DNA from 3 places in the Micromonospora sp. ATLC16 genome. Region 2 is predicted to be linked to each of the others. Evidence: riboswitches for the same ligand, from Rfam matches in the RefSeq annotation. Region 2 holds a riboswitch; each other region holds the start of a gene.
What was found. A riboswitch is a leader RNA that binds a small molecule or an ion and turns the genes downstream of it on or off. The one in region 2 is predicted to bind cyclic di-AMP.
Positions count from the first base shown of each region.

Region 1 (10,143 bases), on a different contig from region 2:
CCGCGTCCCTGAACCACCGGACTCCCTCGGAAACGGCGAGGGCCTGCCGGAGTGCGGCGGGATCGCCAATTGCTACGATCTTGAAAGGTGGGGAGTACACCCGGCCGTGCAACAGCAGGGTGTTACCCACGCAGCGTACCGCGCTGGTCGCCAGCACGCGCACGTTCATGATTGACATCGCCTCGGCGCCGCCGGCCCAGAGCGCGTTGACCACCGCCTGCACGTCGCCCTGATGGACAACCAGGTCGTCATTGGTGGCCCCTTCGGGCAGGTTGCTCAGCTGCGGTGCGTCATTGAGCTCGACGGACAGGCCGGTACCGGTGAGGGCGGTGAAACCGGCGGCGGCCCTACTGGCGTTGGCCCGCTGCTGTTGTTCGCTGATCGGGCCGTCGGAGTTGGCGAGGACGGCCGTCCGGTTCTCCAACTCCCCGCGCAGCGTGGCGGCCCGCTTCTCGTTCGCCGCCACCTGCGCACGGCGGTCCTCGATCAGCTCGGTCAGCTGGGGGCGGCGGTCCTCGCGCAGGGCGGTGCCGCCCGCGGTCGTGGCCGTCGTGGTGAAGAGCAGACCGGCCGCCAGGGCGATCAGCGGTACACCTATCGACCAGAACGGCCGGCGTTGACGTGGCCGCCGAGGCAGCAACCCGGCGACGAGTCGACGCAGCGCCTTCTGCCACGACGCTGCGCCGGACGTGTACTCCACGGGCCAGTCCCCCTCGTCATCGCGCTCCGACGCCACCCGGGTGCGGGCGGGGCGCCAGCCGTGCTACCCGGTTTCCGGTGCTGCCCGGTACCGGTCTTACCTCATTCGTGGATCGGACGGGTCTTCCGGACTACGCTAGCTCTCGAACATTATTGGCCATGGACCGTCGCCCTCGCGCCCGGTTGTCAGGCCGGACGAGGTCGTAACCCCTCTGGAGAGCGCCGTGCCCAAGTCTCAGGTCCGCAAGAAGAAGGTGTACACCCCGCCTACGGACGTCCGCCCGACGGCGACGACCGCGGCCACCAACAAGCCCAGCCCGGTCTGGCTGCCGGTTCTGGCGGTGTCGCTGATCGTCTTCGGCATCGGCTGGCTGGTGGTCTACTACCTCTCCGAGCAGGAGTACCCGGTGATGGAGCTGGGGTACTGGAACCTGGCGGTCGGGTTCGGCGCGATGGTCGCCTCCCTGATCGTGCTTTCCCGCTGGCGCTGACCCGCAGCTCAGGCCCCTGACTGTCCGGTGCCACCGGCGGCCCGCCCGAGCGGCGGTGCCGTCGGCCTCCTAAGGTGTGCGCAGGGCAGCGTGGCCCCGGGTGCGAGATGACTCACGTTACTGTTGGGTAACCTTGCGCGTAGGCTGCACTGCATGACCGAGCGGAGCAAGGTCATCGACCGATCAGGTTGAGGTGCGGCGGCGTGGGTCGACGATCGCACCGACGCCCCGGTCGCCGAGCCGCTCGACAGGCAGCAGACCGGGAGGCCAACTCGATGGGCAGCGTCCAGATCGTCACCACGATCCTCGCGGCCGCCATCACCGCCGTTGCGGTGTGGCTTGCGGTACGCGCGGTCTCGAAGATGGTGGCCGTCATCCGGCTGGGTCAGCCCGATCCGACCCGCTCCGGCGACCCGGTCAGCCGCACCAGGACCATGCTGGCGGAGACCGCCGGGCACACCCGGATGCTCCGCTGGAGCGTGGTGGGCGCGGCGCACTGGTTCGTGATGGTCGGCTTCATCGTGCTGTCGCTGCTGGTGCTTGAGGCGTACTTCGAGGTGGTGTCGCCGACCGGCGGCCTGCCGCTGATCGGTGGCTGGACCCTCTACGGGCTGGTCACCGAGTGGCTCGGCATTCTTAGCGTTGTCGGCATCGCTGTCCTGATCGGGATCCGGCTGGCGAACCGGCCGAATCAGGCGGGACGGCGGTCCCGGTTCATCGGCTCCACCATGTGGCAGGGCTATTTCGTCGAGGCGGTCATCTTCGCCGTACTGGTGATGGGTTTCCTGATCCGGGGCTTCAAGGTGGCCACCGATCACTTCGAGTACCCCACCTGGGCCACCCCGCTCAGTCACGCGGTCGGTGCCCTGCTGCCGGCCTGGGACTCCGGCGTCAGCGTCGCCGCGCTCGTCAAGATCTCGATCTCGATGGCCTGGGTCATCGTGATCTCGTTGAACGTGACGATGGGTGTCGCCTGGCACCGCTTCCTCGCCTTCCCCAACATCTTCTTCAAGCGCAAGCCGGGCGCGGCCGGCTCCGGCCTCGGCGCGCTGCGGCCGATGATGAGCGACGGTAAGCCGCTCGACTTCGAGGAGGCCGACCCGGAGAAGGACCAGTTCGGCGTCGCCCAGGTCGAGCAGTTCACCTGGAAGGGCCTGCTGGACTTCAGCACCTGCACCGAGTGTGGCCGCTGCCAGTCGCAGTGCCCGGCCTGGAACACCGGAAAGCCGCTTTCGCCGAAGCTGCTGATGCTCAGCCTGCGCGACCACGCGTACGCCAAGGCGCCCTACCTGCTGGCCGGTGGCGGCAAGGATCTGACCGGCGAGGAGAAGGCCACCGCGGCCCAGCTCGCCCACCTCGACGTGCTGACGCTCGCCGAGGCGGAGAAGCCGCTGATCGGCGACGCCGAGTCCGGCGGTGTGATCGACCCCGACGTGCTCTGGTCCTGCACCACCTGCGGCGCCTGCGTGGAGCAGTGCCCGGTGGACATCGAGCACGTCGACCACATCGTCGACATGCGTCGCTACCAGGTGCTCATCGAGTCCAGCTTCCCCTCGGAGGCCGGCGTGATGCTGCGCAACCTGGAGAACAAGGGCAACCCGTGGGGGGCGCCGCAGAACACCCGGGAGGACTGGACCAAGGGGCTCGACTTCGAGGTGCCGCGTGTCGGTGAGGTCGAGGACTTCGAGTACCTCTTCTGGGTGGGCTGCGCCGGTGCGTTCGAGGACCGGGCGAAGAGGACCACCCGGGCCGTCGCGACCCTGCTCAACGAGGCAGGGGTCTCCTTCGCCATTCTCGGCGAGGGGGAGACCTGCACGGGCGACCCGGCCCGGCGGATCGGCAACGAGTTCGTCTTCCAGATGCTCGCGCAACAGAATGTCGAAACCCTGAACGAAGCGTTCGAGGGCCGGGAAAAGGCCAAGCGCAAGATCGTCGCAACCTGCCCGCACTGTTTCAACACCCTTGGCAACGAGTACGGCCAACTGGGCGGCGAGTTCGAGGTGGTGCACCACACCCAGTTGCTGGCCCACCTGGTCGCCACCGGCAGGCTCACCCCGGTGCAGCCGGTCGCCGGTGGGGTCACCTACCACGACCCGTGTTACCTGGGGCGGCACAACCGGGTCTTCACCCCGCCACGCGAGGTGCTCGGCAGCGCGATCGAGGGTGAGCTGACCGAGATGCCGCGTAACAGCGAGCGCTCCTTCTGCTGTGGTGCCGGTGGCGCCCGGATGTGGATGGAGGAGCGCATCGGCAAGCGGATCAACGTGGACCGGGTCGAGGAGGCCATGTCCACCGGAGCGAGGACGGTCGCCGTCGGCTGTCCGTTCTGCTCGACCATGCTCAGCGACGGGGTCAACGGCAAGGGTGCCGGCGAGCAGGTCGAGGTGGTCGACGTGGCCAGCGTCCTGCTTCGGTCCGTCAAGCCCGAGCGGGTCGGTGGCACCGGAGAGAGCGCGCCGGTGGCCGGCTGACCGCCGGCCACCCAGCGGGGCGGGCGATACCCTGACAGGGTGCCGCCCGCCCGGTTTCTAATTGACGTGGGTAACTGTTACGAATTGGCCAACACCCTTTGTATGCGTACCGTCGCGCAAAGGTGAATGAGCCGTCGGTCGCCTTGATTCCCCACCTACCGTTCCCTAATGTTGGGCACCGACCGCCATGGGTCGTCTGTCCCCGCCCCTTACCGCTCGCGGGACGCCCGGTGGTCGGTTTCAAAAAAGGAGACGCTGCCGGTGGCAACCATGCCCTCTCATCGTCGTGCGCCAGGGCGATCTCGTCCGGGTGGCCTGCGTAGGGCCGCCCGTGGGCTCGTCGTCCTCGTCGCCGCCGCCGCGGTCGGTGCCGGCCTGCTCGCCGCCCCCGCGTACGCCGAACCCTCGGTCGACGAGATCGAGGCCCAGATCGACAAGCAGTGGCAGAAGCTGGAGCCCACCATCGAGCAGTACAACAAGGTGCGCTCCCAGCTGCGGGTCAACAAGCAGAAGTCGAAGAGCCTGGAGAAGAAGATCCAGCCGCTGGCCCTGGAGACCGAGCTGGCGATGAACCGGGTTGCCGATCTCGCCTCCCGCTACTACATCACCGGCCCGTCCAAGGAGATCGGTGCTGTGCTGCTCAACACCAAGCCGAACGAGCTCGGCGAGCAGATGGCCCTCCTTGATCGGTTGGCGTCACAGGAGCGCCACGAGCTCGAAGGCGTCATGAAGATCCGCAAGAAGTACGACGACCAGAAGGCCAAGCTCGACGCTCTGATCGCCGATCAGGAGGCGAAGCAGAAGCAGCTGGCGGCGAAGAAGAAGCAGATCGACGCCGAGATCAAGCGACTGGAGAAGTCGCTGCCGGTGACCACGGTGAAGACCACCAACTGCCCGACCATCAACGGTGTGGTCAGCGACGCCGCCCGCACGGCCATCCGTACCGCCTGCGCCCAGGTCGGCAAGCCGTACGTGTGGGGTGCCACCGGCCCGAACTCGTTCGACTGCTCCGGTCTGACCCAGTACGCGTACAAGGCCGCCGGCATCTACCTCACCCACTACACGGGTGCCCAGTGGAACGAGGGCAAGGCCGTATCCCGTTCGGACGCCCGTCCCGGCGATCTCGTCTTCTTCCGCAGCGATGTCAGCCACGTGGGGCTGTACCTGGGCAACAACCAGATGGTCCACTCGCCACGGGCCGGCAAGCCGGTGAACGTCTCGCCCATCACGACCATGCCGGTCGCCGGTTTCCGCCGACCCGGCTGAGCCGCCACCAGCGTCGGCTGAGCGGTCGCGCAGGATCGCCCGAGGGCTCCCGGTCAAGTCGACGGGGGCCCTCGTCGTTGTCGGATGTCAGCACCCACAGTGACGGCGCGGTTGTGTTGCGTATCGACGCCGATCGTCCCTACGCTGGGCAATCGTCGGCCGCTGGCAGATCCGCCCACCCCGGGCGGTAACGGTCCGACACCGCCGAATCGCTCGTGAGCGAGCCGGGGAACCAGGTACCCGGGTGAATCCGTGCCCGTCACGGTAGGGCGCCCCTTCCCGCCCGAACCCGTCAGCCAGGCCCTGTGCGCCGAAGTCCTCGGTCGAGCCGAGGCGGAGTCCAGGCGGCGGTCCGGCAATCCCTAACGTGGCCGGCCTTCGCCCGGGCCGACGTAGGCCGGCCAGGGACTTCGGCACCGGGCCTGACCCGGTAGGCGGTATGGGAAGAAGGAGTGCTGAGCCAGGTGGCAGACCAGGCCCCGCGGCCGCCGTCAACGCGTCCGGAACTGTCCGGCCGGCCGACGGCTGCGCCGCGTTTTCGCTGGTATCGCTGCATCCCCGCCGCCCTGGCCGCGACCGCCGTGATGTTGACCGGCGGCGCGGCGGCCGCCTGGGCCGATCCCACGGTCGCCGACATCGAGCGCCGCATCGACGAGGACTGGAACCGGCTCGAACCCGTCATCGAGCAGCACAACGCCACGCGGCAGGACCTGGCCGGCAAGCGACGGGAGGCGGACGCCCTGGCCGCCCGGATCGCGCCGCTGCAACGCCAGGTGGACGAGGCCATGGATCGGGTTGGCAAGCTCGCCGCCCGTGCGTACAAGGGCGGACAGGTGCGGGCCGTCAACGTGCTGCTCGGCAGCCGGTCGCCGGGTGAGGTCGTCGAGCAGCTCGGCCTGCTCGACCGGTACGCCCGGGTCCAGCAGCAGGACGTCCGGCACGCGAGTGAACTGCGCGACGAACTCGTCGCGGCCAAGGCCGGGCTGGACCGCACCGTCGATCAGCTGACCCGCGCCGAGGCCGATCTCGCGGCGAAGCGGCGACAGATCGACACCGAGATCGACAGGTTGCAGCGGCTCCGGCTACGGGCGTACGGGAAGGGCGGCGGTGGGCCGCTGCGGCCGGCGCCCTGTCCGGCCAGCTACCCCGGCAGAGCGGCGGGGGATGCGGTCACCTTCGCCTGCGCCCAGATCGGCAAGCCGTACTCCTGGGGCGCCGAGGGACCCGATGCGTACGACTGTTCCGGGCTGACGCTGGCCGCATGGTCGCGGGCCGGTGTCGCGCTGCCGCACAACGCGGCCAGGCAGCGTCAGGTCACCGCGTCGGTCAGCCGCGGCGCGCTGCGCCCCGGAGACCTCGTCTTCTACTACCGAGACCTGCACCACGTCGGCATGTACGTCGGTGGTGGCTGGGTGGTGCACGCCTCCCGGGCGGGTCAGCCGGTGAAGATGAAGCGGCTGGACAGCAGCCCGGTGCACAGCTTCGGTCGGCCCGGCTGAGATGGCCGGGGCTCGGCGTACCGCCGTAGGATCCGCTCCCGCAGCGAGGCGGGCTCCCTACTGGTGCGCGCAGTAACTCAACGGCTGCGGTGTCACCGGGTGGGCCAGGTGCGCCAGCTCTGCCAGGCGCGACTCGGTGTCGGGCCGCGCTGGCCCTGGTAGCGGGAACCGTAGACGGCCGACCCGTACGGCTGCTCGGCCGGCGAGGAGAGCCGGAAGATGCAGAGCTGCCCGATCTTCATGCCCGGCCAGAGGGTGATCGGCAGATTGGCCACGTTGGACAGTTCCAGGGTGACGTGGCCGGAGAAGCCGGGATCGATGAAGCCGGCGGTGGAGTGCGTGAGCAGGCCGAGTCGTCCCAGGCTGGACTTGCCTTCGAGGCGGCCGGCGAGCTGGTCGCCCAGTGAGATGACCTCCAGCGTCGAGGCGAGCACGAACTCGCCCGGGTGCAACACGAACGCCTGGCCGTCGGGCACCTCGACGGTGGAGGTGAGGTCATCCTGTCGGGTCGCCGGGTCGATGTGGGTGTAGAGGTGGTTGTTGAAGACCCGGAACAGTTTGTCCAGTCGTACGTCGATGCTGGAGGGCTGCACCAAAGTGGGCTCGAACGGTTCGAGCGCCAGGGTGCCCGCCTTGATCTCGGAGACCAAATCACGGTCGGAGAGCAGCATCGCCACACCATAGCTGCCGGTATGCGACACGCGTGTCGGACTACCCGCTTCGAACGTGTGTTCGATAGGATGTCGGCATGGCTTCCTGGTCCGAATTCGCCGCCGACGAGCCTCGACTCGCCGACGGGATCCGCCTTCTCATGCAGCAGTACGGCCCGGGCTTCGGCTACCTGGCCACGGTCCGCGCCGACGGCGGGCCCCGGGTGCACCCGGTCTCTCCGGTGATCACCGACGACGGTCTCTACTGCTTCGTGATCGACTCACCGAAGCGGCGCGACCTGGAACGCGACGGCCGTTACGCGCTGCACTCGTTTCCGCCGGAGGAGAGCGACGACGAGGCGTACGTCGCCGGGCGCGCCCGGCCCGTCACGGACGACGCCACGCTCGCCCGGCTGGCGCTCGCCGCGCGGGCCGCCCCGCACGCCGACTGGCGCCTCTTCGAGTTCACCGTCGACGTGGCGATGCTCGCCCGGCGGGAGCAGTCGGTGGGTGGGCCGAGCGAGTTGGCCTGCCGTCCGGCCGTCCAGGTCTGGCTCGACCCGGCCGGCGCCACACCCCAGGCCACGCGCCCCGTGGCGGCCAGTTCCGGGAGGCATCACCGCCGCGCGGCCTGACCCGTACGTGCCGGTGCCGGCCCCGTTCGACGGAGCCGGCACCTGCCGTACGCGGTGCTGCGCTGGTGCTATGCCGCGCGGTAGGAGTTCCAGGCGTTGTTCATGCGGGTGGCCTGGCCCGAGGTGAACTGGTACATGCAGCCGTCGTACGAGTAGTCCATGAAGTTGGTGATCGGGTCGAGGCCCGAGCTTGAGCAGGTGTCCCGGCCGGTCGGGCAGCCGCTGGCCGGCGAGGCCTCGGCGGGGGTGTCCCCGACCTGGTCGCCGCTGCCCGAGCAGCCGCCCTGGAAGGTGTGGTAGAGGTTCAGCCAGTGGCCGACCTCGTGGGTGCCGGTGTCACCCTGGTTGTAGTTGGTGGCGGTGCCGCCGGGCAGCGATTCGCTGAGCACGACCACGCCGTCCATCACGTTGAGGTTGCGCTGCGGGAAGGTCGCCCAGCCGAGCAGGTTGTTGCTGAGCTCGCCGAGGTAGATGTTGAGCGTCGCCTTGTTGCCCTGCCGCAGCTGGGTCTTCATCTGCCGCTCGGCCGACGAGCCCTGCCGGATCGGGTACCACGACGAGTTGGTCACCCGGTTGATGCTCTGCAACTGGAAGGCGAAGGCGGTCGCTGCGCCACCCGTCGCACCGCTGAACGACTGGTTCAGCACACTGATCTGGGACTGGATCATCGAGTCGGGAATGTTTCCGCCGGCCCGGGTCGTGTCCCGGCGGATCACGTGCACCACCACCGGGATGGTGACCGAGGCGGCGGCGGCCTGTGCGCTCAGCGTGCGTTGGCCAACTCGCTTGGCGCGCTCTTGCAGGATGTCGGCGAACTCGGCCTCGCGCTGGTGTACCTGGGCGAGGGTCAGCTGGTTCGGATCGTGCCCGGCGGCGCCGCCAGCCTTGGCCCGGGCCAGGGTACCCGTCGGATCCTCACACACCTCGTCGGCCGTGACGGCGGCCGCCACCGGGCTCGCGGTCGTGGTGGCGGCCGGCAGCAGGCCGACCGTGGCCACGCCGAGCACCAGTGCGAGCGACGTCGATGCGATGCCGGCCGTACGCCGGTTCAGCAGGACGGGACGCAGTCCCATATGCCCACCTCTTTCTGGCGACGCGACCGGGGGTTGTGTCGCGTCGTGCGGAAAACGTGAGGCAGACGTTACAACCGATAGACAGGTTTGAACATGGCCATATATTGCGGTGATGAAACTTCTTCCCCACCCCCCCGGCTCGCCCCACCCCTGCACATCGAGGGCCGCCAAGATCCGTGCAGTTTCGGGGATGTTGCTCTCGCCGAACCGCCCCCATGCAGCAAGTTCGGGGAAGTTGCGAGGGGCGGGACGTGCTGTGGGTGACTCGTCGGCGGGTGGAGCCCTGGGTGCGACGGGCTGGGTGACTCGGGTAGAGTGATGCCGCTTGCGGGTGTAGTTCAATGGCAGAACATCAGCTTCCCAAGCTGACAGTGCGGGTTCGATTCCCGTCACCCGCTCCACGCACGGAAGCCCTGGTCAGGACGCGAGTCCCGGTCAGGGCCTTCGATATCTCAGGGTCAACGATCACGACGTGCCATTGGCGTGCCCCTAGGCGGGCGAACGGGTCACGCTGCGAGCAAGCCGGTGAGGGTCACGTCCGCGCTGGTGATGTAGGAGACGGCCACCTCGGATCCGGTCTGATGCTATGCGCCTCTGCGTCGATCTGCTCGGCCTGCGGAGGCGATGGCGTGTGCCATGGTGTCCGCCTTCCGGTCGAACGTCCGAGGGAAGATCCCGGGCCGGGCCCCTGCGCGTGAGCGGGCGGTGCGACCCGCACCTGTACCATCGTGACGATGAGGTTCGGCATCGTGATCCTGCCCGACCAGCGCTGGTCGGTGGCCCGGCACCGGTGGCGACGAGCCGACGAGTGGGGCTTCGACCACGCCTGGACGTACGACCACCTGGGCTGGCGCGACCTTGTGGACGGGCCCTGGTTCGACTCGATGACCACGTTGACCGCCGCCGCGACGGTGACCGCCCGGATCCGTCTCGGCACGCTTGTCGCCTCACCGAACTTCCGGCATCCGGCGGCCTTCGCCCGGCAGGTGACCGCGTTGGACGACGTCTCCGACGGCCGGGCGCTGCTCGGCCTCGGCGCGGGCGGCATCGGGTTCGACGCCGCCGTCCTCGGCGGTGAGACGCTGCCCCCACGGCAACGGGTGGATCGGTTCGCCGAGTTCACCGAGTTGCTCGACACCATACTGCGACAGGACGGCACCACCTGGCGGGGCGAATGGTTCGCGGCGGTCGACGCACGGAGCAATCCGGGCTGCGTTCAGAAACCCCGGACACCGTTCGTGGTGGCCGCCAACGGCCCCCGGTCGATGCGGATCGCGGCCCGCTTCGGGCAGGGCTGGGTGACCACCGGGCCCGCCGTCGACGACCTGAACGACTGGTGGACCGGGGTGGCCGAGTTGA
Region 1 is NZ_JBXUOW010000010.1:14,639-24,781, reverse strand. It holds gene AC2CHE_RS06590 (DUF881 domain-containing protein) at 1-700, opposite strand, end outside; gene AC2CHE_RS06585 (cell division protein CrgA) at 924-1,190, shown strand; gene AC2CHE_RS06580 (heterodisulfide reductase-related iron-sulfur binding cluster) at 1,466-3,661, shown strand; gene AC2CHE_RS06575 (C40 family peptidase) at 3,932-4,927, shown strand; cyclic di-AMP (ydaO/yuaA leader) riboswitch at 5,120-5,254, shown strand; gene AC2CHE_RS06570 (NlpC/P60 family protein) at 5,392-6,426, shown strand; gene dcd (dCTP deaminase) at 6,519-7,097, opposite strand; gene AC2CHE_RS06560 (pyridoxamine 5'-phosphate oxidase family protein) at 7,175-7,711, shown strand; gene AC2CHE_RS06555 (zinc metalloprotease) at 7,780-8,784, opposite strand; tRNA gene AC2CHE_RS06550 (tRNA-Gly) at 9,112-9,185, shown strand; gene AC2CHE_RS06545 (LLM class flavin-dependent oxidoreductase) at 9,519-10,143, shown strand, end outside.
Region 1: another riboswitch for cyclic di-AMP. It lies ahead of AC2CHE_RS06570 (NlpC/P60 family protein); the one in region 2 lies ahead of AC2CHE_RS05450 (C39 family peptidase).

Region 2 (10,143 bases):
GACGGTGATGGCGGCCATCTGTTCCAGGGCGGGCTCGATGTCGTAGTCCCGCCGTCGGGGCCGGTAGGTGAGGGCGACCAGTGGATACCGACGGACGGTGTCGTCGACCTCCCGCAGGCTCGCCGCCCAGGTCATGCACCGCTCCCGGGCCGCGTCGACCCCCTCGTCGGTCAGGCTTCGGACGAGCAGGCCCACCCCGTCGGTGCCGCGCACCTGGTCGTAGATGGTCAGCGCGAACCGGTTACGGACCGTCAGCCCGGTGATCAGCTCGATGAGGTAGGTGGCCAGCGCGGCGAAGAAGCCGAAGCCGAGGGCGGCGGCGGTCACGGCAAACAGCTTCTGCGCCCCGGTGTCCGGGGTGAGGTCGCCGAAGCCGAGTACGGTCAGCAGCCCGGTGGCGTAGTAGAGGGCGTCGACGAAACCGGCCGGCCCGTAACCGGTGACCCGGTGGTAGCCGTCCATGCTCGGCCAGACGACGAGCGCGACCCCGAGCACCAGCGGCCCGAGCCAGGCGAGGAACGTGCCGGTGACCAGGATCGGTCCCGCCCAGACCAGCGGCGTGCGGCGCGGCGTGCGGCGTCGGCCGGCGGTCAGCGACGAGGCTCGCCAGACCAGCCGCCGGACGGTACGGGCGATCGGTCCCTCCGCGTCCGGGTGCAGCACGGTGAGCCAGACGTCGACCACCACCACGGTGATCAGTGCCAGGCCCGCCGCCACCGCTACCAAGGTCATACGCAGAGGTATACCCGTCCGCCGGAACCGGCACCCCCAGATCAGATCCCAGCTCCGCACGACGTGTCGGCCACTCGGAGAGCGGTCGGCAGGTCAACAGGTCAGACGAGGTCCCAGCTCAGCGCGGTGCCGCGGGCCACGTCGGCGGTGAACCGGCGGCCCAGCACCCGGTCGATCTCCACCGGGGGGAGTCCACCGGCCGGGCGGATCGAGCGGACGTTGTGCACGGTCACCTCGTCACCGGCCCGCACGTCCGCCACCACGTACAGCGAGCGCCGGAAGCGCAGGCCCTCCTGCTCGGCCGGCGTCGGCCCGACCGCCGTGCCGCCCAGTGCCGCGTACGCCCGCTCCGACTCGACCACCAGGGCGGCCAGCTCGGTGGGGTTGAGGGAGAAGTCGGAGTCCACCCCGCCGTCGGCGCGGTCCAGCGTGACGTGCTTCTCGATGAAGCAGGCGCCGAGCGCCACCGAGGCGACCGGCACCCCGATGCCCGGGGTGTGGTCGGACAGACCCACCGGCACGCCGAACGCGTCGGCCAGCACCGGGATGCGGCGCAGGTTGCTGTCGGCCGGCGGTGCCGGGTAGGAGGCGGTGCAGGCCAGCAGGATGATTCCGCCCGCACCACCGTCGCGGGCGGTGCGTACGGCGGCGTCGATCTCGGCCAGGGTGGCCATCCCGGTGGAGATGACCAGCGGCTTGCCGGTGGCCGCGACCAGCCGGATCAGCGGCAGGTCGACCAGCTCCGACGAAGCGATCTTGTACGCCGGGGCGTCCAGTTCCTCCAGCAGCTTCACTGCGGTGGCGTCGAACGGGGAGGAGAAGACGGTCAGCCCGAGGGCGCGGGCCCGCTCGAAGATCGGCCGGTGCCACTCGTACGGGGTGTGCGCCTTCTCGTAGAGCCGGTAGAGGTTCTGCCCGCCCCACAGCTCGTGCCCGCCGGAGATGCGGAACTCCGGCGTGTCCACGTCGATGGTGATGGTGTCCGGCCGGTACGTCTGAAGCTTCAGCGCGTGCGCGCCGCTGGCCGCCACGGCATCCACGATGGACAGCGCGCGGTCCAGGTCTCCGTTGTGGTTGCCGGACATCTCGGCCACCACGAGGGGGCGCTCTCCGGCGCCGACCAGATGCGACCCGATCTTGAACGTCATTCCGATCCGTTTCCGTGCGTGCTTACCAAGCTGCGGTCCTGGGCCGGGCTGCCCGGTGCCGGTGCCGACCCGCCCGTCGTGGCATCCCCACCGGCGCTGCCGCGGAGCCGGCCGGCGAGCCGATGGGCCCGCCGCAGCGCCGCGTACGCCAGGTAGCTGTCGCGGCCGACCAGCCGGTGCTTGAGCCCCGGCACTCCACCTGGTCGGGGGTAGCCGCCGCGGGGCAGGTACCTGCGGTAGTGCGCGGCGACCCGGCGGAAGAAGTCCCGGCGCAGATGCGGATGCAACCGGTCGTCGTTGCCCAGCAGCACCAGGAAGTGGTTCACCATCAGGTCGAACAGCTCGGCGTGCCAGCGCCCGTCGGGATGCCGTCGACCCAGCCAGGCGAAGAGTCGGTCGTACTGCTCGAAGGAGTCGAAGTGCCGACCGCTACGTGTGGAGGTGATCGCTCCCTGGCGGCCCTGACGGTACAGATAGCAGACCCGGTCCAGCACGCTGATGCGTTCCGCGCCGATCAGCAGCGGGTGGCTGAACGGGATGTCCTCGTACCAGCCGGGGTGGAAGCGCAGCCCCAACTCGGCCATGAACTCCCGGCGTACCACCTTGTTCCAGGCGGTGTGCTGCACCCGCAGCAGGTGCGGCCGGTCGGCCAGCCGCACCACGTCGGGGGCCGGGCGCAGCAGCCGGCTGCTGGCGTCCACCTCCTCGCGCCCGCACTCGTGCACCCGCAGGTGGTCGACCATCATCACGTCGGGGCGGTCCACCCGCAGCCGGTCCAGCACGGTCGGGATCGTGCCGGTCGGCAGCCAGTCGTCGCTGTCGACGAACCACACGTACCGGCCGGTGGTCACGTCCAGGCCCGCGTTGCGGGCCGGTCCGAGGCCGACGTTGCGGTCCAGGTGCAGGACGCGCAGCCCGGGCTGCTCGGCGGCGTACTCGCGCAGCAGGTCACCGCACCGGTCCGGTGAGGCGTCGTCGACGGCGATCACCTCGACCTGCGCCGCCTCGGCACTTGGAATGTCGGCGTGGATGGAGTCCAAACACTGGCGCAGGTACGCCTCGACGCCGTAAACCGGCACGACGATGCTCAGCAGCGGCGTTGGCGTCGGCGGTGTGACCACCCGGAAACCTTCGGCCACCCGGGTTGACGAAGCTGGAACCTGACGTGGCCGGGTGCGGTGGAGTCTTTGAACAGCCGATGAGTGCCAGGTTAACGACGGGCACCTGTTCGATTGAAGGGCTGCCGGTCATCGATCTGGACAAATGCCGCGGCGGGAGTCGCTCCGGAGTGCGGCAGGGCGGCCGAGCCAGGCAGTTGCCTGCCAGCCGAGGTAGGGTGCCCGGCGGGCTGCGCCGACCGGTTGCCACGGGAGGCCGGCTGCTGCCGCCATCTCGGCGGCCACGAGGAGATGGGCGTGCGGGTGATGTGGTCGAGAACCGGGAGGTGGGCATGACGAGCACTACCCTCGCGGCGTCGGCGACCACCCCACGCGAGCGTACGGACGCCGACCGCCTGCCGTCGCTGACCGGACTGCGGTGGATCGCCGCGCTGCTGGTCTTCGGCTTCCACGCCGGCACCATGCGCATCATCGCCGATCCCGGCCCGCAGGCGGTGGTGGGCGAGATCTTCACCCTGGGTCTGTCCGGGGTGCAGTTCTTCTTCATCCTCAGCGGCTTCGTGCTGGTCTGGTCCGCCCGGCCCGGCGCCTCCCGGCGCCGGTTCTGGCGACGCCGGTTCGCCAAGATCTATCCGAACCATCTGGTGCTGTGGGCGCTGGCCATGCTGGCGATGCTCTGGTTCGCCGATCCGATCAACCCGGTGGCGGCGCTGGAGAACCTCCTGTTGGTGCAGGCGTGGGACCCCCGGCCCGGCCACTTCTACAGCATCAACAACGTCAGCTGGTCGCTCTCCTGCGAGCTGTTCTTCTACCTGTGCCTACCGCTGGTGCTACCGGCGGTGCGGCGGGCCCGTCCGTGGCTGCTGTGGGCCGTGGTGATCGCGGTGCCGCTGCTGATCCTGGCGCTCTGGCCCGGGCAGGCACTGGTGCCGGAGTCGGATCGCTGGTGGTTCACCCAGGTCTTCCCGCTGGTCCGTTCGCTGGAGTTCTGGATGGGCGTGGCCGCGGCCGAACTCATGCTGCGGGGCCGCTGGCGGGGGCCCCGGCTCCCCGTGGCCAGCCTGATCTTCGTCCTGACCTGGGTGGCGGCCTCCCAGTGGATCCGGGCCGAGTTCTGGGCGGCACTGCTGTCGGCGGCGTACGTCCTGGTGATCGCCGCGGCGGCCGACGCGGACGTGCACGGGCGGCGCTCGCCGTTGCGCTCCCGGACGATGGTCTGGCTCGGCGAGGTCTCCTTCGCGTTCTACCTGGTGCACGTCTTCGTGATCATGACGATCCTGCGCTTGACCGGCGACTGGGGCACCGGCCTGCCCGGCTGGTGGGGTCCGCTCGCGGTGATCGGATTCCTGCTGCTCACCCTGGGGCTGGCCGCTCTGCTGCAGCGGTACGTGGAACAGCCGATGATGCGTCGCCTGGCCCCTTCCCGGCCGCCGCGACCCGGCCCGTCGGACGCGGCGCGTACCGAGTCGCCGGGCGGCGCGGCGCGCTCCGGGCGGTCGGGCGCGGAGTGTTCCGAGGCGCCGGCTGGCCCGTCGGTGGTCGGGCTGCCCCGACAGCGGTCGTCCCGGGACGGTGTGGACCCCGCCTGAGGCGTCGATCATGGCGAGACCGTCCATCACGGACGGCAGGTTAGGGGTATCCTGACCTGCGCGTATCGACGTACCCGGCGACGCGCCGGGCGATTCGACACGCCCGGTGGCTGATGCGTCCCGGGCGGTCGAGGCGGTAGCGTGACGACGTGCTTCCCGCCGCGCCTGTCCGTCCTCTGTGGTGGTTGGCGCGCTGGGCCGCGCGGCTGCTGACCGGGCTCGCGGTCGCCGCCGCCTTCACCCTCGGTGCCTGGGCTCTGCCGGGCCACCCGGCCGCCGCCGACCGGTTCACGGCCACGGCAACACCGATCGAGACCCCCGTGCCACCGACGTCCGCCGGCTGGCACCAGGGCGCACCCGTCGATCTGGCCGCCGCTCGCGGCCAAGCCGCACCCCTCGACCCGGCCACCGCTCTCCAGCTGGCCGTACCGTTCGATCTGGTCGCATGCCTTGACCTGGTCTGCCTGGCGAAGCCTACTGCGCGGTGTGCCGGTGACTCAGCGGACTCGGCCAGAGGTTGCGCGTTGCCGACCGCGCGGGGCGCCGACGATCTCGCCGACCCGGCCGGGGTGTCCGCGACGCAGCCGACGGCCTGTGGTCGGTGCGGGCTGACGGCGCTCGGCAACGTCGCTGCGCGCGTCACGCGGGTCCCGGACGGCCTGTTCGATCTCCCGGGCCACGCCGGCGGCCCCGGTCGGGGGCGTTCGGGCCGCCCGCGCCCCACCGCACGCCTGAACCCCGGCGACCATCCGTCACCTCCGCACCGCTCGGTGCCGCACCCGCGCCGAGCCCCTGCCAGCCCGTTGCCGCCAGCCGCGACGTCGGTGCTCCCGGCACGAGGGGGCACCGCCCGAACGAACCCGCGACCGCGCCGCGACGCCATCCGCGATCCGCTGCCGGCACGGCCACCGTCGCCGTACCGATTTCCCGAGGTGCCGACATGGAGAAGACCGTTCTCTACCAGTTCCTGATCGAGGTGCCACGCGCCGCCGCCATCTGGTCGGTCCTGCTCGTGCTCGCGCTGGGCGTCCTCACCGTGCTCGTGGCCCGCCCGGAGCCGGCCGGTCCGGTGGAGAGACCCGCCGACGAGGACGCGCTCCGTGCCGCGACCGAAGAGGCCGACCTGCGCCGATACGTGGGCGAGGTGGCGGTCGCGGCAGCCGGTGCCGGGCAGAACGCCGAGCGACGGCGTACGGCATGGCGGGTGGCCCAGGCGGAACTGGACCGCGCCTGGGCCGCGTACGACCAGGCGGAGGCCGCCGCCCGGCGGCTGGCCGGCGTCGCCGGACTGCCGACCCCACGCACCCCCCGAACCCCGGCCGAGTACGCGGCCCGCGAGCGCTGGCTGCGCCGGGCCGCGATGGCGGCCCACTGGCGTGGTGACCTGACCGCCCGCCAGCTCAGCGATGTGCTGGCGGGCCGCTCCGGCTGGGACCCCCGGCGTCACCCGGCCGAGCAGGAGGTAATCCTCGCCCGGGTGGTGCGTGACAACCGCCTGGCGGCCCATCGATCGGCCGCCGAGCGGGAGCGGGACCTGTGGCGGGCGGCGGAACTGGCCACCGAGGCGGCCCGCGCCCTCTCCGCCGAGGCGTACGTGGCCGCCGGGCGGCTCCGACCGAACCGGCTGCCCGTCTCCGGTCGGGTCACCGTCGGGCGGCCCGACCTTGTCCCGCGCTGGCGTCCGGCTCGGCTTGGCTGAAATTCCATGAGCTGGGTCACAATGGCCGGAAATTCGGTCACTTTTCGTAGGTGAGGCCATTGCCGCAGCAATCTCCGTCGAGATTTTCACCGGCCGTCCGGTTGCTACCTGAAAGTGCCTGGAATGCCGTCGGTCCCATTGAGCGATGCCAGTTCTTCGGTACCCGAAAATTGCCGCGCCGGATGATGTTTAAGCAGGTCAGGGTGGTTTGGCTTCGAGGTGGCCGACCAGTAATGTCAGCGCGTCCGGTGCGGTAGCCGATCGCAGGAAGCGACGCCGTGCCGACCCGCTCAATCGTGATCTCACGAACCGGGGACCCACAGCGCCACTGGGGTGAATCCGTGAGCCTCGGCTTGCGGTAGGGCGACTTCCCGCCCGAATCCGTCAGCTAACCCGGTCGGCGGTGACGGAAGGAGTACCAACCCTCGTGCAGTCCGATGTGATCCCCCGGTTCCCCCGCCTCCACGGCACCGCGGTGCCCGTGCTCGCTGGCCCGACCGCCGCGAGCTGACCCCGGTCATCGCCACCGCCCGGGTCCTTTCCGGGCGTACCCCTTGAACGGCCTGTCCCGCTCACCCGGGCGGTCGTCGGTGCCCTGCTGCCGACCCGACCGCCGGTGCCGGTGTGCCGTTCTTCCCTCAACCCGTGGAGGAACCGTTGAAGCACACCCTCTCCCGCCGGCTCCGCCGGCGGGTCACCGAACGCCCCTATCAGCTCGTTGTCGGATCCGCCGTGGCCCTCGTCCTGGCCACCGGCACCGGCGCGGCCCTCGCCGGCACCGGGAACACCCCGGCAACCACGCAGGCCACGACCGCCGCCGCCGAAGTGCGCAGTGACACGGAGGTCGCGCCGAGTCAGGCGGAGGTCGCGCCGAGTCAGGTGGAGGTGGCGCCGACGACCGCCGCACCCAGCAGCGCCGCACCCGGCAGTGCCGCGCCGGCCAGCGCCGCCTCGCCGTCACCGAAGGCCACCACGGACCCGGACCTGGTCAGCAAGAAGGCGACACCCAAGCCGCCGGCCTCGAAGGTTCTGGACTACGACCACCAGGCCCAGAGCAACGGCTACTACTGCGGTCCCGCCGCGGTGCGTAACGCGCTAAGCGCCGCCGGTGTCGCGCGTACCCAGGACGCCCTGGCCAGCCAACTCGGCACCACCTTCGCCGGCACCAACTCGGCCGAGGACACCACCCGCGTCCTCAACGCCGTCGTCAAGGGCGACCCGTACGAGACCACGATGATCCGTGGCGGTGCGGCCACCCCGACCCAGATGGATCAGCTCCAGGCGGACGTCGTCGCCGCCGTCACCGACGGGCGGGGCGTCGTGGTGAACGTCGCCGGTTCCGTCACCGACACCGACGGCCGCTGGCACTCGTTCCCCGGGGGCCACTACATCGCCGTGGTCGGCTACCAGGACTCCGGCCGGCTGGTGAAAATCGCCGACTCGGCCGACGCCTCGTACCCGTCGTACTGGATCAGCACCATCGCCCTGGCCAACTGGGCCGCCACCCGCGGCTACTCGGCCTGATCGCACCCGTTCCGCTGCACCCGTTCCGCTGCACCCGGAAGCCCTCGGCCCGCGGGCCGAGGGCTTCCGTTTCCGGTACGTCAAGCGGCGGGGCGTGCTGTGTCGCCAGCTCGCCGTAGCTCGGGTTCGTCGGACGTGTGGGCGGTGTCGCGTCGTCAGGCGTGCGGGGCGTGCCGCTTCGCCAGGCCGACGAAGCCCGCCCAGGCCGCCGGGGTGAAGGCCAGCGTGGCGGCGTCGCGGTTCTTGGTGTCGCGGACCAGCACGATGCCGGGCAGGTTGTCGGCGACCTCCACGCAGTCGTTGCCGCTGGAGCCGCTGCGGGTGGACTTGCGCCAGGTCGCGCCGTTCAGATCCATGGCTTCACAACATCCTTCATGCGCTCGATCGACTGGCGGCCGGACAGTGCCTCGTTGCGCACCGTCTCCCACCGGGACAGCCACCGCGCGGGCGTAGCGCTCGGTCTGGAGCAGGCCCGGCACCGGCGTCGGCTATAACAGCGGAGCTGCCGGGCGTTGTGCTCGGCCTCCAGGTAGGGCAGCAACCACGCCGGCTGGCGCAGCACCTCGGCGGTCCGCAACAACTCCTCGAACATCCCGCCTGTCGCCAGGACCTCGTCCGCCCGCTTCGCGTACGGCCGATCCAGCGGGGGGTGCCCACCTCCACCGCCGACACCAGGGACGCCGAATAGTTCGTACGCCGTCCGAACTCCTCCTGGTTCATGCCCGCGGCCGTACGCAGCCGGCGAAGCTGCGTACGGATCAACTCATGCAGGTCGGAAGGCTGCTCGCGTTCCATGTCCCCTCCACCGGGTCTGTCAAGATCGCCAAGGGGCTGCCCAGGGCCGGATCGGGGCACCCGGCTCCCACCGTGGCCAGCGTCGATGCCTTCCGACCGTAGTGCCGTCCTCACCAGACTGTCACGCAACGGGGCCGCTCCCATCCACAGGGGACGGGGCGGTTCTGTCCCGGGGCCGCCCGAGCGCCTTTTCCTCGCGTCCGGGTGGCCCCTCCGATCGCCGACTGGGAGGTCGATGTGCGTAACCGGATTGCCTGGTACCTGTGCGACGCCGAGGTGCCGCACACCCCGTTACGGCCGATGTGGTGCTGCCGTGCCGACGGGCAACCCTGACCGTGCGGGCAGGCCCGGCTGCTGCTGCGCGTCGAGTACGACGGCAACCTGCCCGGCCTGTCGCGTGGCGCGGGGAGAGCGGGGGTAACGGGAGGCGCGGGGGCGACGCGGTGGTGGGCGTGGCGGCGACCCGACGGTGGGTGCGGTGAGGGCGGCGCGGTAGTGGGTGCGGTTAGGGTGGGAACGGCGGGTGGGGGCGATGCGACGATCAGGGTGACATCGGCCTCGACGTTTACACGTTTGCGGGGGAGCCATGGGGGAGCAGGAGCCGTACGCGGGGCTGGCTACGACGTTCGACACGGCCGCCGAGCTGTACGAGCGGGCCCGACCGGGCTATCCGGAGTCGTTGTTCGCCGACCTGGCCGAGACGACTCGCCTGGTGGTTGGGCCGGCTCGGGTGCTGGAGCTCGGTACCGGCACCGGTAAGGCCACCCGTGGGCTGTTGGCGCGTGGCTGGCAGGTGGTCGGCCTGGAGCCCGGACGGGAACTGGCCGCCGTGGCGCGTCGGGTACTCGCCGGCCGGGGCGACGTGCGCGTGGTGGTGTCGCCCTTCGAGCGGTGGGAAGCTGACGAAAACGTGCCGTTCGACCTCGTCTTCGCCGCCACGGCGTGGCACTGGCTGGATCCGGAGGTCGCCTACCGTCGGGCGGCCGAGCTGCTGCGTCCCGGCGGCCACCTGGCGATCGTGGCCACCGAGCACGTGTCACCGGAAGGTGGCGACGACTTCTTCCGGCAGGTCCAGCGGATCTACGCCGAGGCGGGCATGGGTGACGGGGAGGGCGGCCCGCAGCCACCCGAGGCGATCGCGGCCCCCGATGCGGCGGCGATGGCAGGCAGCGGGTTCTTCGCCAGCCCGACCGTGCACCGTTACGTCTGGAGCCGCGACTACACCGCCGACGAGTACCTGGCCGTGCTGTCCACGTACTCCAATCACATCGCCGCCGCGCCCTGGCAGCGACGGACTCTGTTCGACGGGATCCGGCACCTGATCGCCGCGCGCCCGGCCGGGACGGTACGCAAGCACTACCTGAACACCCTCCAGATCGCCGTACGCCTCGATTGACGGCCTCCCTGGCAGCATGGCGACGTGCTGATCTACAAGATCCTGCTGCCGGGCGAATGGGCCGAGTTCCAGGCTGCGGGCCGGTTCGACGGGTCACCGTTCGACCGGGACAGCGGCTTCATCCACTGCTCGTCGCGATCCC
Region 2 is NZ_JBXUOW010000008.1:1,457-11,599, reverse strand. It holds gene AC2CHE_RS05475 (potassium channel family protein) at 1-732, opposite strand, end outside; gene pseI (pseudaminic acid synthase) at 834-1,886, opposite strand; gene AC2CHE_RS05465 (glycosyltransferase family 2 protein) at 1,877-3,001, opposite strand; gene AC2CHE_RS05460 (acyltransferase family protein) at 3,331-4,587, shown strand; gene AC2CHE_RS05455 (hypothetical protein) at 5,528-6,286, shown strand; cyclic di-AMP (ydaO/yuaA leader) riboswitch at 6,564-6,704, shown strand; gene AC2CHE_RS05450 (C39 family peptidase) at 6,932-7,810, shown strand; gene AC2CHE_RS05445 (DUF397 domain-containing protein) at 7,966-8,166, opposite strand; partial or broken gene AC2CHE_RS05440 (helix-turn-helix domain-containing protein) at 8,248-8,605, opposite strand; gene AC2CHE_RS05435 (class I SAM-dependent methyltransferase) at 9,192-10,001, shown strand; gene AC2CHE_RS05430 (DUF952 domain-containing protein) at 10,026-10,143, shown strand, end outside.

Region 3 (10,143 bases), on a different contig from region 2:
GGGAGGCGGTCGCCGCCGGATACACCGGCCTGCGGGTGGCCGCCGACGCCACCGAGCTGGTCCGTACCACCGCGCAACGCGACGCGTTCGCCCGTTACGAGCAGCGCGTGAACGAGATGATGCACACCGAGCCGTTCCGGGCGATGTGCGCCTACGACCGCTCGCAGCTGGGCGAGCCGGCGGTCGCCGAGCTGGCCTGCCTACACCCGGAACACAACCTCGGCCAGCTGCTGTTCCGGCTGTACGCCGTACCGCTGGCCCAGGGGCAGGCCGCTCTCGCCGGCGAGTTGGACCCGTCCAACCACGACCTGTTCCGCACCGCGCTGGACCGCGCGGATCTGCAACCCGTGGATGACGAGTTGGTGCTGGACGCCGACGGGCTCCGCTTCCTCGACCACCGGGCGCTCATCCACCTGAACGAGTATGCCCGGGACCGGCAGGTGACGGTGGTGCTGCGGGCCGCCCGCTCCGGGGTGGCCCGGCTCGCCGCCCTGCTGGACCTGCCCGACCTACGGGTGGAGGTGGCTCGGTGAGGACCGGTGCGGCGGCCGAACGCACCGGCTACTTCCACGAGGCTCTCTGTTACGGCTCCGACGAGGAACTGCTCGCCGTAGTGGTGCCATTCCTGGTCGACGGGGTGGCGGCGGACGAGCCCACCTTCGTCGCGCTCGGCGAGCGCACCGGCAACCTGGTCCGCGCCGCGTTGCCGGCCGACACGAAGGTCGAGTTCCTGGCCGGCGGTGACGTCTACGCCCGGCCCACCGCCGCCATCCGGATGTACCGCCAGCTTCTCGCCGATCTGGTCGCCGACGGCGCCACCCAGATCCGGATCATCGGCGAGGTGCCGCCGCTCGGTCTCGGCCCCACCTGGGACTGGTGGGCCCGGTACGAGTCGGCGGTCAACCACGCGTACGACGACTGGCCGTTGTGGAGCATGTGCGCCTACGACACCCGGACCACCGCTTCCGGGGTGCTGGCGGACGTCGCCGCCACTCACCCGTGCTTCGCCGCAGCCGACGGGCGGCACCTGCCGAGTGTCGACTACGTCCCGCCGGAGACCTTCCTGCGCCAGACGCGCCCGATGCCGCCCGACCCGATGCAGACGACCCCGCCCCTGGTTGACCTGCTCGGCCCGACGGCGGCGCAGGCCCGCGCGGCGGTGCACCAGGTGGGCCAGGGCGGGTTACGGGATGACGAGTTCGACGACTTCGTCGTCGCCGTCAGCGAGACCGTCACCAACGGGCTGCGGCACGGCCGTCCCCCAGTCCGGTTCCGGTTGTGGGCGGGCGCGGACCGCATCGTCGCCACGGTCAGTGACGTCGGTTCCGGCCCCCAGGATTCGTACGCCGGGCTGTTGCCGTCGGCCGACGGGGTGCCGGGCGGTCTGGGCCTGTGGATCACCCACCAGTCGTGCAACCACGTCACCCACCACAGCGACGAGCAGGGGTTCACCCTGCGACTCACCGCGGGCCGACCGCTGGGCGCCTGAGCACACACGAACCGCCGGGCCGGTGTGCACCGGCCCGGCGGTTCGTCGCGTACCTGGACTACTTGCGGAACGCGTCCTTGATCTTCTCGCCGGCCTGCTTGAGCTTGGCGCTCGTCTGGTCGCCGCGACCTTCGGCCTCTAGGCGCTCGTCGTCGGTGGCGCGACCCACGCCTTCCTTGATCTTGCCGCCGGCGTTCTCGGTGGTGTTGTTGAACTTGTCCTCGACGCCCATGTCACCCTCCCGGGGATCCGTGTCGCTACGTCAATTAGGTACCCAGCCCGGCATCAGCCAACCAGAAAATTTCAAAAAACAGGGCGGAACCGGCGCAGCCGGAGGCTGTTGGCCACCACGAACACCGACGAGAACGCCATCGCCGCCCCCGCGATCATCGGGTTGAGCAGCCCGACCGCCGCCAGCGGCAGGGCGGCGACGTTGTAGGCGAAAGCCCAGAACAGGTTGCCCCTGATCGTGCCGAGCGTGGCGCGGGCCAGCCTGATGGCGTCCACGGCGGCCAGCAGGTCGTCCCGGACGAGAGTCAGGTCGGACGCCTCGATCGCCACGTCGGTGCCGGTGCCCATCGCCAGGCCGAGGTCCGCCTGGGCCAGCGCGGCGGCGTCGTTGACGCCGTCGCCCACCATCGCCACCACCCGGCCCTCCCCCTGCAACCGGGCGACCACCTCGACCTTCTCCGTCGGCAGCACCTCCGCGATCACCTCGTCGATGCCCACCTCGCCGGCCACCGCCCGGGCGACCGTGTTGTTGTCACCGGTGAGCAGCACCGGCCTGAGGCCGAGCGCACGCAGCCGCCGTACCGCCTCCCGGCTGGTCGGCTTCACCTGGTCGGCCACGGCGAGCAGGCCACGGGCACGGCCGTCCCAGCCGACCAGCACGGCCGTGCGCCCCGCCGCCTCCGCGTCGGTCGCTGCCCGGGCGAGATCATCCGGTACGACCAGACCTCGCTCATCCAACAGCCGCGCCCGGCCGAGCAGCACCTGGCGGCCGGCCACGGTGCCGGTGACGCCCAACCCGGCCACGTTGGCGAAGTCGGCGACCGGCGGCAGCACGCCGACCTCGGCGGCACCGGCCACCACCGCCCGGGCGACCGGATGCTCCGAGCCGCTCTCCAGGGCCGCGGCCAGCCGCAGCACCTCGTCGCGTCGCTCGCCTGATGCGGGGGTCACCGCGAGCAGGCTCATCCGGCCGGTGGTCACGGTGCCGGTCTTGTCGAGCACCACGGTGTCCACCCGCCGGGTGGACTCCAACGCCTCCGGCCCCTTGATCAGAACGCCGAGCTGAGCGCCCCGCCCGGTGCCGACCAGCAGCGCGGTCGGGGTGGCCAGGCCGAGGGCGCACGGGCAGGCGATGATCAGCACCGCCACGGCGGCGGTGAAGGCGGCGGCCGTTTCGGCGCCGTTGCCCAACCACCAGCCCAGCGTGCCGGCGGCCAGGGCGATCACGATCGGCACGAACACCCCGGAGACGCGGTCGGCGAGCCGCTGGGCGGCGGCCTTGCCACTCTGTGCCTGCTCGACCAGCCGGGCCATCTGGGCGAGTTGGGTGTCGGCACCGACCCGGGTCGCGGTGACCACCAGCCGGCCGCCGGCGTTGACGCAGCCGCCGATCACCGCGTCGCCCGTTGCCACCTCGACCGGTACCGACTCACCGGTGACCAGGCTGCCGTCGACCGCCGAGGAACCCTCCTCCACCGTCCCGTCGGTGGCGATCTTCTCGCCGGGCCGCACCACGAAGCGGTCGCCCACCGCGAGCTGGTCGACCGGGATCCGGATCTCCACCCCGTCACGCAGCACGGACACGTCCCGGGCGCCCAGTTCCAGCAGGGCCCGCAGGGCCGCCCCGGCGGTTCGCTTCGCCCGCGCCTCGAAGTAGCGGCCGGCGAGGATGAAGGCGGTCACCCCGGCCGCCGCCTCCAGATAGATGTTGCCGACGCCGTCGGTACGGCCGATGTCCAAACTGAACGGATGGGTCATCCCCGGGGTGCCGGCGGTGCCGAGGAACAACGCCCAGACCGACCAGCCGAGGGCGGCCAGCGTGCCCAGCGACACCAGGGTGTCCATGGTCGCGGCGCCGTGCCGCAGGTTGACCAGCGCGGCCCGGTGGAAGGGCAGCCCGCCGTAGACCACCACCGGGGCGGCCAGAGTCAGCGACAGCCACTGCCAGTGGGTGAACTGCCAGGCCGGCACCATGGCCAGCGCGATCACCGGCACACTCAGCGCCACCGCGACCCACAGCCGGGTACGCAGGGCGGCAAGCGGGTCCGCCGGTTCGGCGGCGACCGCTGGTGCGGCCGGGGTGGGCGGCGGCAGGGCGGCCCGGTAACCGGTCTTCTCGACCGTGGCGACGAGGTCGCCCGGGGTGACCGGGTCGGCGTAGGAGACGGTCGCCCTCTCGGTGGCGTAGTTGACGGTGGCCTGCACGCCGTCCATCCGGTTGAGCTTCTTCTCGATCCGGGCGGCGCAGGACGCGCAGGTCATCCCGCCGATGGCCAACTCGATCAGGTGCGGTGCGGCGGTCAGGGGTCGGCTCGTACTCATTGTTGGTCCCGTCAGTCGTGCTCGTGCCCGGGAGTCCCGTGCCCGTCCGCGGACCCGGGGGTGGCAGGCCGGTCGGCCGGCCCGGTGGTGCCGCCCGGGTCTCCGACCTGCACCGTGAACTCGGCGGTACGCACCACACCCCGGTGGCGGAAGTCGAGGTAGAGCCGGTACGCGCCGGCCGAGGGGAACTCGGTGGCGAAGCTGACCCGTGGGCCGGGGGCGGTCCGCCCGTCTCCCGGCTCGCCCTCCGGATGTACGTGCAGGTATGCCAGGTCGCCACGACGCAGCGCCACCAGGTGACCGTACGCGCCGAGGTAGGGCTCCAGATCGGTGATCGGTGCGCCGCCCCGGCTGACGGTCAGCGTCAGCGTCGTGGCACGCCCGGGCTGCGGGGTGCCGGAGAGGACGACTGTGTAACCGTCGACCGTGGCGCTGCTCGTCGGGGCGGGAAGCGGTCGCTCGGTCAGTGCTCCGGGGACGGTCACGTCGACGCCGAGCGTCAGGGGGTCGCCGCCGGTCGGGACGAAGTCGGCGAAGGCCCGCCACACCCCCGCAGAGCCCAGCGGCGAGGCGACACGCCAGGTGCCGTCCTCGGCCAGTTCCGGATGGACGTGCCGGAAGCCGGAGAGGTCGCGGCGGGCCACGATGAGGTGCATCCGTTCGTCGTGGGTGACGTCGAACCCGGTCACCGGACGGCCATCGGGGCCGGTGATCCGGAACGCGAACTCACCCGGTGACGCGTCGACCGGCACCAGGGTGTAGCCACGGTCGGAAACGAGCAGGCCGCCGGGCAGGTGCCCGGCCGCGTGCTCCGGGCTGTCGTCGCCCTCGTGGCCGGGACCACCGCTGTGGTCCGCGCCCCCGCTGTCGTGGCCGGTGGCGACCACGTTGACCGGGTCGGTCAGCTGCCCCAACCCGTACGCCGCGCCGAACACCGCCGCCAGGCCGAGCACGAAGCCGCTCAGCTTCGTCGCCGTATGCATGGTTGACCCTCGGTTTCCGCCCGCCGACCAGTTCAGGCGTCGGCGAGCTCGTATCCGGCCTCGTCCACGGCGGCACGTACCGCGTCGTCGGACAGCGGCTGGTCGCTGGTGACGGTGACCCGACCGGCGGCCAGATCAACCTGAACGTCCTTGACACCCTCGAGCGCACCGACCTCGGTGCTGACCGCGTTGACGCAGTGTCCGCAGGTCATGCCCTGCACCTGGTACGTCGTGCTGACCATGGCACTCTCCTCACCTCTTCGGAAGGGTGGGTCGACCACCCGCCCTTATACCCGCAGGGGGTATCCTTCGCACCGACCGTACCATACCCCCCAGGGGTAGGTTATCCTTGCCCGCATGAGCACCCCCGCGCCGATCCGTGGCTACACCGCCAGCAAGGATCAACTCCTCGCCCGGCTGCGCCGCGTGGAGGGCCAGGTGCGCGGCATCGAGAAGATGGTCGACGATGACCGTTACTGCATCGACGTGCTCACGCAGATCTCGGCCATTCAGGCCGCCCTGGACAAGGTCGCCCTCGGCCTGCTCGACGGGCACGCCCGGCACTGCATGCACGAAGGCGCCGCCGAGGGTCGGGCCGACGAGATGGCGGCCGAGATGATGGCCGCCGTGGGCCGACTGATGAAGCGCGGCTGAGCCGACCCGCCGACGTACCCCTCGCGACCTGCGTCGGCAGGTCGGGCTGGTTACCATTCGCACACGATGGCCAGCCGAAATCCGTGCCGCGCCGCCCGCGGTCACTGCCGGGCACACGCCTCCACGGTCGTCCCGGGCCAAGCCACAGCTCACGGTACGCAGCCACCCCGCCACGTTCGGGCCATTCAGGCTGCCCTTCCAGATCGCCGGCCGGCAGCACTGAACCGTCTCGCCCGTCGACACGTACTCAGCCCTGAAATCGTTGGGAGACACTGAATGGGCGCCGACCACACCCGTTCCGCTCCGCCCACCCCACCCGGGGTGCGGCGGATTCTCGTCGTGACCGTGGTCCCCCTGTTCCTCGCCACCCTGGTCGCCGCCATCGTGCTCTGGCCTCGGGACGCCCCCCGCCCGGAGGCCACCGACGACGCCCCCCGCTACCACGGCACGGTCATCCGAGTGGTCAGCGAGCCCTGTCCACCCAACCCGGTGGTGCCCGAGGGCACCCCGACGGCCGCGGACGGTCCCTGCGGCACGGTCACCGTCCGGGTCCAGACCGGGCCGGACGCCGGACAGGAGGTGCAGACACCTGTCCCTGCCGGGCCGGGGGCGCCCCACGTCGAGGTCGACGACGACGTCATCCTGGTCTCGCTGATCGACCCTGAGGACCCCTCGATCAGCTCCTACAACATCGCCGAGCACCAGCGCGGAAAGCCGCTGATCTGGCTGGCCGTGCTCTTCGCCGCCGCCATCGTCGCCTTCGGGCGGTTGCGGGGCCTGGCGGCGCTGGGCGGCCTGGCCGCCAGCTTCGCCATCCTGCTGACCTTCGTGCTGCCCGGCATCAGCGCCGGCCAGCCGCCGCTCGCCGTGGCCATCGTCGGCGCCTCGTTGATCATGTTTGTGGTGCTGTACCTGACCCACGGCATATCCGCACAGACCTCGGTGGCCGTGCTCGGCACGCTGGCCAGTCTGGTGCTGACCGGGCTGCTCGGGCTGGCCGCGACCGGGGCCACCCACCTGACCGGATTCGGCAGCGAGGACGCCACCACCCTGTCCATGTTCCGCGCCGACGTCGACCTGCACGGTCTGCTGCTGGCCGGCATCATCATCGGCTCGCTGGGGGTCCTCGACGACGTCACTGTCACCCAGGCCGCCGCGGTCAACGAGCTGCGCCACGCCAACCCGAACCTCTCCCGCCGGGAGTTGTACCGCTCGGCCACCCGGGTCGGGCGGGCCCACATCGCCTCGGTGGTCAACACCATCGTGCTGGCGTACGCCGGCGCCTCGCTGCCGCTCCTGCTTCTGCTGACCGCGGACTCCCGTGCGCTGGGGCAGATCCTGACCAGCGAGTTCCTCACCACGGAGATCGTCCGAAGCGTGGTCGCCACGCTCGGGCTGGTCGCCGCGGTACCGCTGACCACCGCGCTGGCCGCGGTCGTCACCACCGCCGGACGCGGCGACACCGGCGTCCCCAGCGGTGCGTCCACCCCCGTGATTCCCCGGCCGGCGACGGACCGGGCCGAGGCGCTCCGCGCTCTGAGCACCCCACCCAACCGAAACACGTCCCCCGCCGCCCCTTCGGGGTGGCCCGAACCGGACAGGAGCACGGACACCACATGGTGACACCCCTCAACGTGACCGCCCCTGCCAATGCGGCTCGTAATCGTGTCGCTGGTCACGCAGAGCGATTACGAAATGACGCATCTCGTCGGGTTCGGGGCGTAGAAGCACAGATGGACCCTCAGGTAACCTCACTGCCGGTCATCGCCGAAGGCGCGCAGCGGCGCCTGCGGTGCCACCGCCCAATCGCCGCGAGGCGAGCCGAGGACCCGAGTACGTGGGGTGAATCCGCGAGAGCGGTAGGGGCCACTTCCGTCCCGAACCCGTCAGCTAACCCGGTCGGCGGTCGATGGAAGGGAAAACAGTGACGGCACCCCTACGCCGCTGGCTGACGCCCGTGGTGGCCGTGTTCGCCGCGTTCGCCGTGTTCGCTGGTCCGATGCCGGCGCCGGCCGCACCGAACAACCCCAAACCCGCGGAGCACGACGACGACCCGCCGATGCTGAACGATCTGATCGAGGCGACCACCCGGGACTACTCCAAGGCCAAGGCCAAGCTGGAGAAGTCCAAGAAGCGCCAGCTCCGACTGGCGGTTGAGGTCCGTTCCGCCCAGGCCGACCTGGACGCGCTCTCCCCGCAGGTGGCTCAGATCGCCACCCAGTCGTACCGGACGGGCCGGGTCGGCGCGATCGCCATGCTGTTGCAGAGCGGCGCACCCGACTCGTTCATCAACCGCGCGTCGGCACTGGACGAGCTGAACCTGGTCAACGACAAGAAGCTGGGCGAGGTCAACGCGATCAAGCTTCGTGCCGAGCAGGCCAAGCTCGCGCTCGACGCCGAGGTGCGCGAGCAGAAGAAGCTGACCAACGACATGGCGCGCAAGAAGAGTGAGGCGGAGAAGTCCCTCCGGCTGGTCGGCGGTGTCGGCCTGACCGGCGGACTGGTGGACGCCACCTCGCCGGTGGCCAGGATCGCGCCGAACCGGTCCTCGGACGGCGGCTGGAAGCCCGAGTCGTGCAGCCAGAACGACCCCACCACGTCGGGCTGCATCACGCCGCGGACGCTGCACATGTACAAGGAGGTCAAGCGGGCCGGGTTCAACCGGTTCGTCGGCTGCTTCCGACCGGGCGACAAGTTCGAGCATCCCAAGGGCCGGGCCTGTGACTGGTCGTTGCAGAACAGCGGCTTCAGCCCGTGGCACAACAACGACACCCGGATCTACGGCAACAACCTGGCGGCCTTCCTGGTCCGCAACGCCGACCGGCTGGGCATCTACTACGTGATCTGGAACCGGCAGATCTGGTTCGCGGCCACGGAGCGCTGGAGTTCCTACAGCGGCCCGTCCAACCACACCGACCACGTGCACGTGTCACTGCTCTGACCGCCCGACGCGACGCACCGAGGGCCGTCCCGCCAGCCGTGGCGGGACGGCCCTTTCGGTCCGATCACCGAGCGGATCAGGGTGCGGTCGCCAGCGCACCGCCGAGTTCGGCGGGTTCCGCGGCGACCGCCCGCACCTCACCGGCGGCCAGCCGGTAGGACATGCCGACCACCGCACATCGCCCGGCAACCACCTCGGCCGCGAGGGTCGCGGAGGAGGCCAGCATCGTCTCGACCGTCCGGGCGATGTGGATGTCCACGATGCCGTCCAGGTCGTGCACTCCGGCATCCTCTGCCCGGTGCAGACTCGGCACCACGGCGTCGACCACGGCACCCAGATGCCCGGGCGGCGTCGTGGCGGTGGCCAGTGCCTCGCGGGCCGCCTGGACAGCGCCGCACGAGTCGTGGCCCAGCACCACCACCAGCGGCGTACGCAGGACGGCCACCGCGTACTCCACGCTGCCCAGGACCTCCGGCCCGACGGTGTGCCCGGCGGTACGCACCACGAAGAGGTCGCCCAACCCGCGATCGAAGATGATCTCGGCGGCGAGTCGGGAGTCGGAGCAGCCGACGATCACCGCGAAGGGATGCTGCTCGGCCGCGAGGGCGGCCCGTCGTCCAGCGTTCTGGTTGGGATGCCGCAGTGCGTCGGTGACGAACCGCCGGTTGCCGGCGAGCAACTCGGCGAGGGCCCGCTGCGGGGCACCGGGAAGCTCCGCGGTGAACGGCTCACGGTCCGGTCCGGGCTGGGAACCGAGCGTTCCGGGTCGACTCATCCGGCTGCACCTCATCTCTGAGAGGAATGCCTGGTCATCCCGGCCGGCGCTGGTCACGGGCTGCCATCACGGTCACACGCGGGATGACGCACGTCAAGCTTTACGTGATATGTATTTCATGCATCAGTCGACGCTTGCGCTCGACCGAACCGGGGCCGGCAACGACGCGGGCCGGGGCACTCGGACGGCAGGTCATACGATGGCGGCATGGCGAGCACTGAAGAACGGGAAAGCGTGCGGAACTGGACTTTCCTCACGAACCACGCGCACGTCCTGCTCGCCATCGCCCGTAACCCCACCGCCCGGCTCCGGGACGTCGCTACGGAGGTCGGCGTCACCGAACGTGCCGCTCAGGCCATCGTCGCCGACCTGGAGGCAGGCGGCTACCTGCACCGCACCCGGGTGGGCCGGCGCAACGAGTACACCCTCAACCCGGCCGGGCGGTTCCGCCACCCGGCGGAGGCCGACCACCAGGTGGGTGACCTGCTGGCCCTCTTCACCAAGGAGCAGGTGACCAACCCCGCCGACCACTGAGCCGACGGCCCTCCTGATCAGACGACGTGGCGCGCTTCACCCACCCGGAACGATCGCCGCGCTGCGATCACGCCGACGGCGGGATAGGTTGGATCCCGTGTCGTCTCCAGCGTTCGCCCGTCCACTGTGGCCGGCGATGCTGTGCGCACTCCGTGAACTGACCCGGTTGGCGTTGGCGACCCTGGTGCTAGCCGTAGGTCTCGGCGGGGCCGTC
Region 3 is NZ_JBXUOW010000039.1:24,119-34,261, reverse strand. It holds gene AC2CHE_RS17430 (MEDS domain-containing protein) at 1-533, shown strand, start outside; gene AC2CHE_RS17425 (anti-sigma factor RsbA family regulatory protein) at 530-1,489, shown strand; gene AC2CHE_RS17420 (CsbD family protein) at 1,548-1,721, opposite strand; gene AC2CHE_RS17415 (heavy metal translocating P-type ATPase) at 1,793-4,042, opposite strand; gene AC2CHE_RS17410 (hypothetical protein) at 4,054-5,025, opposite strand; gene AC2CHE_RS17405 (heavy-metal-associated domain-containing protein) at 5,058-5,267, opposite strand; gene AC2CHE_RS17400 (metal-sensitive transcriptional regulator) at 5,383-5,679, shown strand; gene AC2CHE_RS17395 (YibE/F family protein) at 5,956-7,302, shown strand; cyclic di-AMP (ydaO/yuaA leader) riboswitch at 7,469-7,600, shown strand; gene AC2CHE_RS17390 (coiled-coil domain-containing protein) at 7,604-8,620, shown strand; gene AC2CHE_RS17385 (carbonic anhydrase) at 8,697-9,395, opposite strand; gene AC2CHE_RS17380 (helix-turn-helix transcriptional regulator) at 9,603-9,929, shown strand; gene AC2CHE_RS17375 (hypothetical protein) at 10,027-10,143, shown strand, end outside.
Region 3: another riboswitch for cyclic di-AMP. It lies ahead of AC2CHE_RS17390 (coiled-coil domain-containing protein); the one in region 2 lies ahead of AC2CHE_RS05450 (C39 family peptidase).